DNA from 4 places in the Streptomyces sp. KR80 genome. Region 2 is predicted to be linked to each of the others. Evidence: riboswitches for the same ligand, from Rfam matches in the RefSeq annotation. Region 2 holds a riboswitch; each other region holds the start of a gene.
The links. Region 2 has a riboswitch for cyclic di-AMP ahead of ACTWQI_RS00480 (M23 family metallopeptidase). Riboswitches for the same ligand answer to the same signal wherever they lie in the genome.
Positions count from the first base shown of each region.

Region 1: linked by a shared signal. The riboswitch ahead of ACTWQI_RS18340 (transglycosylase family protein) and the one ahead of ACTWQI_RS00480 (M23 family metallopeptidase) in region 2 are both predicted to bind cyclic di-AMP.
Region 3: linked by a shared signal. The riboswitch ahead of ACTWQI_RS29355 (M23 family metallopeptidase) and the one ahead of ACTWQI_RS00480 (M23 family metallopeptidase) in region 2 are both predicted to bind cyclic di-AMP.
Region 4: linked by a shared signal. The riboswitch ahead of ACTWQI_RS17585 (murein hydrolase activator EnvC family protein) and the one ahead of ACTWQI_RS00480 (M23 family metallopeptidase) in region 2 are both predicted to bind cyclic di-AMP.

Region 1 is NZ_JBQQCD010000012.1:71,429-73,606, reverse strand. Features, by position in the region: gene ACTWQI_RS18345 (permease) at 1-755, opposite strand, end outside; cyclic di-AMP (ydaO/yuaA leader) riboswitch at 1,247-1,424, shown strand; gene ACTWQI_RS18340 (transglycosylase family protein) at 1,428-2,178, shown strand, end outside.
Region 2 is NZ_JBQQCD010000001.1:105,305-107,482, reverse strand. Features, by position in the region: gene ACTWQI_RS00480 (M23 family metallopeptidase) at 193-984, opposite strand; cyclic di-AMP (ydaO/yuaA leader) riboswitch at 988-1,151, opposite strand; gene ACTWQI_RS00475 (GNAT family N-acetyltransferase) at 1,410-1,883, shown strand; gene ACTWQI_RS00470 (MalY/PatB family protein) at 1,959-2,178, shown strand, end outside.
Region 3 is NZ_JBQQCD010000038.1:17,416-19,593, forward strand. Features, by position in the region: gene ACTWQI_RS29355 (M23 family metallopeptidase) at 27-1,112, opposite strand; cyclic di-AMP (ydaO/yuaA leader) riboswitch at 1,124-1,317, opposite strand; gene ACTWQI_RS29360 (PP2C family protein-serine/threonine phosphatase) at 1,533-2,178, opposite strand, start outside.
Region 4 is NZ_JBQQCD010000011.1:108,003-110,180, forward strand. Features, by position in the region: gene ACTWQI_RS17580 (M16 family metallopeptidase) at 1-1,009, shown strand, start outside; cyclic di-AMP (ydaO/yuaA leader) riboswitch at 1,239-1,392, shown strand; gene ACTWQI_RS17585 (murein hydrolase activator EnvC family protein) at 1,407-2,178, shown strand, end outside.

The sequences.
Region 1 (2,178 bases), on a different contig from region 2:
ACCGAGTGCGGCACGGCGACATTGAAGGTTGCCGCGGCCATCGCCCCCAGGACCAGGAAGCCGCCCGCGTGCAGGAAGTCGTGCTGGAAGCCGAGCCGGAACTCCTCCCACCGGCTGTGCCCCGGCCGGTGCCCGCCGGTGCGGACCGGTAGCCGCAGCCACTCCGCACGGCCCAGCCGGATCCACAGCCACCCCATGACCACGGCCGTGATCAGCGAGGCGAGAAACCGCGCCACCACCATCTCGGGCCGACCGGGGAAGGCGACGGCCGTCGCGGTGAGGACGACCGGATTCACCGCTGGAGCGGACAGGAGGAAGGTGAGCGCGGCGGCGGGGGCGACCCCGCGGCGGATCAGGCTCCCCGCCACCGGCACCGACGCGCACTCGCAGCCGGGCAGGACGACGCCGGCGGCGCCCGCCACGGGAACGGCGAGCGCGGGCTTCCGGGGGAGGACCCTGCTGAAGACATGGGCGGGAACGAACGCGTTGATGGCTCCCGAGAGCGCCGTACCCAGCAGCAGGAACGGCAGGGCCTGGACCACGATCGCGACGCAGATGGTCCGCCACGCCTGTAAGGCGGGCGCGTTGAGGCCGCCGACCCCCTTGGCCACGGCGAATGCGGCACCGAGGAGGAGCGCCGTGGTAGCCGCGAGGGTCCACGCGGACTGGTCGAGGGATCTTCTCCGGGCTAGGGGTGCTCGGGGTGCCGGTGAGGTCACCAGCGAAGCGTCGATCAGCTCGTCCGCTCTCTCCACACCGACTCCGAAGGTTCGCGACCGGGGGCTCTCACGATAGTGGGCAGCGGCTTTCGCCTCGGTACGCCGGGCGGCGATAAGGGTTATTCATCCGATTCGCCGGATACATCCATGAGCACCAAAGAGGCTGCTAATAGCTTCAATACAGCAAACGTGAACACCTCTGCTAAATCGGACAATCGGCCCCAGGTGAGCCATCTCACAGAACAATCCTGTGTTCATGCGCTGCTGGGTGCACGAAAGGGGCACATCCCCCAACTCGGTTACAGCTCGCCGATGGTGAGGAGTCGTTCCGTAGTAATGCCTATCGCTCTCGGGCAAGGGGCGGCAGCGCAGCGTGACACCACGCCAAATGGATCTCCGATAAAGCAATCCGCGGAATACCCGCTACTTGTCGCGAAGAAATTGATGCGTCTAGTTTTGCGCTGCCTGCCCATCGAAAGGGTGGGCGGCCTTCTGCCGGAGCGCCGAGTCCTGCCGCCGGCCGAAGGAGAACCACAACGCACCACGGCAGGAGCGGGGGAACCAGGTAAGTGCCGTACCTCGCGAATTTGTGAGGCGCGGCTTGGGGTGAAGACGTGCCGCAGCGCAAGGCGCTGGTCAGGGCGCGGCCGGGCAACTCCAGCCCGAACCCGACAGCTCACCTCGCAGGCGTAGGAGAGGAAGATCCCTATGTCTGCACGCGGTCGTCACCGCCGTTACAAGCCAAGTCGAGTTTCCCGAGCCTATACAGCCGCCGCCGCGGGCGGCGCCGGTATCGCGCTCCCCTTCATAGGCGTCAGCCACGCGAATGCCGCCTCCGTCGACACCTGGGACAAGGTTGCGGAGTGCGAGAGCACCGGCAACTGGAGCATCAACACCGGCAACGGCTTCTACGGTGGACTGCAGTTCACCCAGGACACCTGGAACGAGTTCGGCGGCACCGAATACGCGCCCCGGGCCGACCTGGCGTCCAAGGAGCAGCAGATCGCCATCGCCGAGAAGGTGCTCGCGGTCCAGGGCCCCGGCGCCTGGCCGGTGTGCTCGGGCAAGGCCGGCCTGACCAAGGGCGGACCCGCGCCCGAGGTCTCCCCCCAGGGGAAGAAGGCGTCCGCCCCGGCCGAGAAGAAGGCCGAGTCCAAGCCCGCCGCTGACAAGGGTGGGGCGAAGCCCGAGTCGTACACCGTCGTCCCCGGCGACTCCCTCTACAAGATCGCCACCGCTGAGCAGGTCTCGGGCGGCTGGCAGACGGTCTACGAGGAGAACCGAGAGGTCGTCGGCGACAACCCGAACCTGATCTTCCCGGGTCAGAAGCTCTCCATCGGCGACGGGAAGGCCGAGGCCACGCCGAAGCCGCCGGCCCCCAAGCCCGCCGCTCCCAAGCCGGAGAAGCCGCGGCAGGAGGCGCCGAAGCAGAACGCCTCCGGCTTCACCGCGCCGGTCG
Region 2 (2,178 bases):
TGGCCCGGCACGCCGCCGAGGAGGCACGGCTCGCCCCGGCTAGTCGCTCTCACGAATGACGGGTGCCCCGGGTCTACGGCTGTGATCGCACCGTGTGCGGCTGCATTCCTTGGCCATCTGCGCGCACGAACCGGGCGTAGCCGACCACAGCACCGAGCCTGCCGGTAAATCTTCGATCCAGGGTGACCTGCATCAGGTCTTCACGCCGTGGTCCCGCAGCCAGTCCAGCGGGTCGATGGCCGAGCCGTATTTCGGGGTGGTGCGCACCTCGAAGTGCAGGTGAGGGCCGGTGACATTGCCGGTGGAGCCGGAGCGTGCGATGCGGTCGCCCTTGCCTACCGTGGTGCCCGATGACACATCGATCTGTGACAGATGCGCGTAGTGCGTGTACTCGCCGTCGTCGTGCCGGATGACGACCTCGTAGCCGAACGCGTCGTCCCGGCCCGTCGAGACCACGGTGCCGCCGGTGGCGGCCCTTACGGTGGTGCCGACCGGTACGGCGAAGTCCTGGCCGGTGTGGCCGTTGGACCAGAGGTCGCCGCTGTCTTCGAAGCCGGCGGTCAGGATGCCGCCGCTGACCGGGAGGACGGCGGTCGGGGCCGTCTCCTTCTTGTCCGAGCTGTACGAGGCTTGGGTGGCCGTCGTGGTGCTGGTGCTGGTCCCGGTGGGGCTGGTGTCGGTGGGGCCGTCGAGCGACAGTTTCTGTCCGATCGAGAGGAGGTCTGGGTCATCGCCTATGACGGACTTGTTGTCCTCGTACAGCTGCTGCCAGCCGCCCTCGATGCCTCGTTCCTCCGCGATGGTGGACAGGGTGTCGCCGGAGGCGACGGTGTAGGTGCCGCTGCCTCCGTCCAGGGCGTTGGCGGTACCGGCTCCGACAACCGGCAAGGCGAGGGTGGCGCCGGCGGCAGAGACGCGGCTGATGAGGCGCCGCGGGGTGCTCTGTGGGCGTGGGGCGCGGTGTCGTCCAACTGCAGACGTCATGGTGGCTCCGTACTCCGGACGCCTACGAGGTGAGCTGTCGGGTTCGGGCTGGAGGTTCGCCCGGCCGTGGGCTGTCACGGCTTCACCCCTAGCCGTCCGGTACGTACTCTCCGTACGGCGCGAGTGGGTCCCCCGCTCCTGCCCGGCGGTGTGGGGGTGACATGCTGCCGCGCGCCGGGGGCAGGATTCGGCGGTCCGGCCACGCGGTGTTCGTATTCGAACGCCGAGCACGTTAGAGGGGCCTTGGGGTCGAACACAAGCCTTTACAGGCGGATGCGCGATCAACTTGCTTTGGCGCGGTGGGAGTTCGGGATAGGTACGCACGATATCCCCGGCAAAGGGGGATGCCGGCGCAACGCGTTGGTTCGTTCATGCGGCCGGCTTCTCTCGTGAGGCGTCTGGTCGAACTGCGTCAGCATGTCGGTGTGAACAGCATCGCTATTCGTCCCGCCCTGCCCGATGATCTGGTCACTGTTGCTGAGCTTCGGTGGCAGTGGTTACTGGAGAAGGGAGAGACCCCGGTCACCTCGCGCGACGATTTCGTCGATCATTTCGTGACGTGGGCCCAGGAGGAGGCGTCCTCTCACCACTGCATGGTTATGGTCCGCGACGACGTGGTCATTGGCATGGCGTGGCTGGCGGTCACGCAGCGCGTGCCGAGCCCGCGTGCCCTCGAACGGTCATCGGGCGACCTGCAGTGTGTGTACGTGGTGCCGGAGGAGAGAGATACCGGCCTGGGTGGTCGGCTCATTGATGCGGTCTTGGCGCTCGCGCATGAACGTGGGCTTGAGCGTGTGACGGTTCACTCCAGCTCCCGGGCGATCTCGGCGTACTCCCGTCACGGCTTCGCCGTGTCCCCTCGACTGCTCCAGGCCGACGTTGCGCGCTCGAGCTCATGAGTGAACAGCTCTGCTGGGGCGCCGGGCGTTTGCTGTTCTGCGGCGGAGGCCGCCCCCCCCGGCATACTGATCCGCATGTCGTACGAGGAGCCCAATCCCCTGCGCCGGCTCTCCCTTGATGAGCTGCGCCTGCGTACCAGCATGAAGTGGCGGGCCTACCCGCCGGACGTGCTGCCGTTGTGGGTGGCGGAGATGGACGTACCGCTCGCCGAGCCCGTGGCGCGGGCGGTCTGCGAGGCGGTGGAGCTGGGGGACACGGGATACCCGACCGGGACGGAGTACGCCGAGGCGCTGG
Region 3 (2,178 bases), on a different contig from region 2:
GGGGACAGCGGTGTGGGGGCGGGACGTCAGACGCTGACGCCGCGCTCCCGCAGCCAGGCCACCGGGTCGATCGGGGAGTCGCCGCCCGGCCGGACCTCCAGGTGGAGGTGCGGACCGGTGACATTGCCCGTGGCGCCGACGCGGCCGATGGTGTCGCCGGTGGTCACCTTGCCCGAGGTGATGGTCATCGACGACAGGTGGCAGTACCAGATCTCGGTGCCGTCCTCCAGCGTGAGCACGATCCGGTAGCCGTAGGACCCGGCCCAACCCGCCTCGGTGACGGTGCCGGTGTGCACCGCCTTGACGGGGGTGCCGGTGGGTGCGGCGAAGTCCTGGCCGGTGTGGTTGTTGGACCACATGGATCCGGACTCGCCGAAGCTGGAAGTGAGGGTGTAGGAGGAGAGGGGGCGGGTGTACTGCTTGGCCAGCCTGGCCAGCCGCTCGGCCTCGGCCTTCTTCGCGGCCGCTTCCCTGGCCTTGCGCTCGGCCTCTGCCTTGGCCTTCCGCTTCGCCTCCTCGGCCTGCTCCTTCTGCTCGGCAGCCAGCTTCGCGGCCTTCGCGGCCGCGGCCTTCGCGGCGGCCTCGCGCTCCGCCGCCTCCGCCGCGCTCTGCTGCTGCTCGGCCTGGCGCATGATGCGGGCCCGCAGCGCCTCACCCGCGTCGGCGCCCTGGGCGGCCTCGTCGTCGGTGAGTCCGGCCGAGGACAGCGGCGTCGTGGTGGTGCCGGCCGGCGCTTCGGCCGCATCCGATGTGTCGTCGTCGGATATCAGGGAGCCGATGCCGGGCAGCGACGCGGCGTCCGGGAGCTTGTCCGAGACGGCCGACATGTCCGGCATCGAGATGGAGACCGGGGGCTTGTCCTGCGCGCTGGCCATGCCGCCCGCACCCACGGCGGCGAAGACTCCGACGCCGAGGACGGCGCTGCTGCGCGCCATGCCGCCACCACGCTGCTTGCCGACTCGGTGCCTGCCACGGACGGGGCCCACGGACTCCGCGGTCGGATTCCACTCGCCTTCTGCGGCGGCCGGGGGCTCCTCGCCGAACCCGGCGCCGTAACCCAGGGAATTCACCGGCTCGGACAGAGTCTCGGGGGCAGGGCTCTTGGACGCCACGCGGGCGGACTCCTTTCCTTCCTTCTCGCCTACCGGGTTAGCTGACGGGTTCGGAGTAGGAAGGTCTCCTACGGACCCCTCCGGAGAGGCGTCCGATTCACCCCAAGTGGGCCCCTCCTGTGCCGATATCAGCGGCAGGAGGATGGTTCCCCGGCTCCCTTGTGCTCAATGGTGCAGGTGGTACGGGATTAGGCTTCGGCGCACGGTGCCACCTCTTGTGGCGGCTGGGACAACCGCGCTGCGTTATCGAACGTTAATAGACCCGGGCCAGGGATTCCAAGCCGTTCGGTGTGATCCTTAAGGAAATTCGAAGGGACGAACCAGGGCACGGAATCTCTAATACGGGCGAGTTGAACCGCTGCGCCGAAACCCACGACAGCTGATCGTGCGTCAGTTGTGATGCGGAGGGGTGCCGTCCGATCACGGACCGTGAGAAGCGGGCGCCAGCTCCACCGTCAGCCGTCGCTCCGGCTGGCCGCGCCCCGGACGACTGACGGCCAGCAGCGCCATGTCGTCCGTCGAGCCACCCGCGGTGTGCCGGTCCACGTCCTCCACCAGCGCGTCGAGCAGGGCGTCCGGCCCGGAGAACAGCCGGCCGCGCAGCCGCTCCCGCGGGTCGTAGAAGACTCCTCGGGCGTCCCGGGCCTCGGTCACGCCGTCCGTGAACAGCAGCAGCGTGGCCCCCTCGGGGAAGGGGAATTCCGCCACGTGCTCCGGCCACTCGCCCAAGTCGCCCATCCCGAACGGCAGCGAGGCCCTGTCGGGACCGGCCTCCCGCAAGCTGCCGTCCGCGTACTGCAGAAGCGGGGAGGGATGGCCGCGATGGAGAAGGCGCACGGTGCCCGCCAGGGCGCCCTCGCCCGGCTCCGACCGCAGGGCGGCGGGCACGACGGGCGTCGCCTCAGCCAGCACCGCGGTGGTGAAGCCCTCCGCCTGCTCCAGTCCCTCGCGGCGCGCGGTCTCGCGCTGCAGCGCGCGCTCCAGCCGGACCGCGACCTCCTCCAGGGTCGTCTCCTGCTCGGCCGCCTCCCGGAAGGCACCGATGACGACGGCCACCATCTCGACC
Region 4 (2,178 bases), on a different contig from region 2:
CGCCGACGCCCTGCGCGCGCCCGCGTTCCCCGACAACGAGGTCGAGCGGTTGGTCCGCAACCGGCTCGACGAGATCCCGCACGAGCAGGCCAACCCCGCCCGGCGGGCCGCCAAGGAGCTCTCGAAGGAGCTGTTCCCGGCCGCTTCCCGGATGTCCCGCCCGCGACAGGGCACCGAGGAGACGGTCGAGCGGATCGACGCCGCGGCCGTACGGGCCTTCTACGAGGCGCACGTCCGGCCGGTGACTGCGACCGCCGTGGTCGTCGGCGACCTCACCGGCATCGACCTGGCCACGGTGCTCGGCGACACCCTGGGGGCATGGACCGGCGGGACCGCCGAGCCCCGCCCCGTGCGGCCGGTGACCGCCGACGACACGGGGCGTGTCGTCATCGTCGACCGGCCAGGAGCCGTGCAGACCCAGCTGCTGATCGGCCGGGTCGGCTCGGACCGGCACGACCGGGTGTGGCCCGCCCAGGTGCTCGGCATCTACTGCCTCGGCGGCACCCTGACGTCGCGTCTCGACCGGGTGCTGCGCGAGGAGAAGGGCTACACGTACGGCGTGCGCGCCTTCGGTCAGGTGCTCCGATCTGCTCCGGACGGCACGGGCGCGTCGCTGCTCGCCATCAGCGGGTCGGTGGACACCGCCTCCACCGGCCCGGCCCTGGGGGACGCGTGGAAGGTGCTGCGGACTCTCGCCGCCGAGGGGCTGACGGACGCCGAGCGCGATGTCGCCGTGCAGAACCTGGTGGGTGTCGCACCGCTCAAGTACGAGACCGCGGCCGCGGTCGCCGGCACCTTCGCCGATCAGGTCGAGCAGCACCTGCCGGACGACTACCAGGCCCAGTTGTACGCCCAGCTCGCCGACACCGGCACGGTCGAGGCGACGGCGGCGGCCGTCAGCGCCTTCCCGGTCGACCGTCTGGTCACCATCCTCGTCGGCGATGCGTCCGCCATCGAGGAGCCCGTACGGGCCCTCGGCATCGGCGAGGTGAAGGTCGTCGGCGGCTGACCGCCACCAAGAATCCTCCCTTTTCCAGGGATATGACGTGCCCCGGCGCCTCCACGGCGCCGGGGCACGGCCGTTTGGGGTGGTGTGGCCCCTGTCCGTTTTGTTGGTGAGGCTGCCTGTTCTTCTGTGGTGTGCGCTACAAAACCCTGTATCCGTTTGGTGCTTGACAGATGTCCCGTTTAGCGTCGGTCCGGCTGTCCGGCCGACCACCGGCCGCATCCGCGGCCCCGGGCAGCCATCGCCGAGTCCCCGTACGGCGCGAGCCAGGGGAGCCGGGGACCCACGTCCCCTGGGGTGAATCGGGTGCCTCTCCGAGAGGGCCCGTAGGAGACCTTCCTGCTCCGAACCCGTCAGCTAACCCGGTAGGCGAGAAGGAAGGAAAGGAGTACGCCGCCCCATGGCGTTCACCCGTGCCGCCGGGAAGCACCGCCGGCCTCGCCGTCTTGCGCGCTCCGGCGCGAACCTCGCGGGCATAGCCACGCTCGCCGCCACCGGCGTCGTCGCCTCCCTCGCCGCCACGCCCGCGCTCGCCGCCCCCTCCGCCGAGGCACCGGAAGCCGAGGAGACCGGGCTGCGCCAGGCAATCGTCGCCGGCGACACCCTCGAGGACACGATCGAGCGGCAGGCCCAGGCGCAGCAGGAGGCCGCCGAACGAGCCGCGGCCCGGGCGAAGGCCGAGGCCGAGGCGAGGAAGCGAGCCGAGGAGGCACGGCGCGCCGCCGAGGCCGAGGCCAAGAAGGAGCGCGAGGCGAAGGAGCGCGCCGCCCGCGAGGCCGAGCGCAAGCGCCTGAACACCTACGTCCTGCCGGTCGAGGGGAGTTACGTCTCCGCCCAGTACGGGGCCTCCGGCGGTGCGTGGTCCTCCGGCAGCCACACCGGCGTCGACTTCCACGCCGGTTCGGGCACCTCTGTCCGCGCGGTCGGGGCGGGCACCGTCGTCGAGGCCGACTGGGCCGGCGCTTACGGCTACAACGTCGTGATCAAGATGACCGACGGCACGTACACGCAGTACGGCCATCTCTCGTCCATCGGAGTCTCCGTCGGCGAGCGTGTCACCCCCGGTCAGCAGATCGCCCTGTCGGGGAGCAGCGGCAACTCCTCCGGTCCGCATCTGCACTTCGAGGCCAGGACGTCCCCGGACTACGGCTCGGACATCGACCCGATCGGAT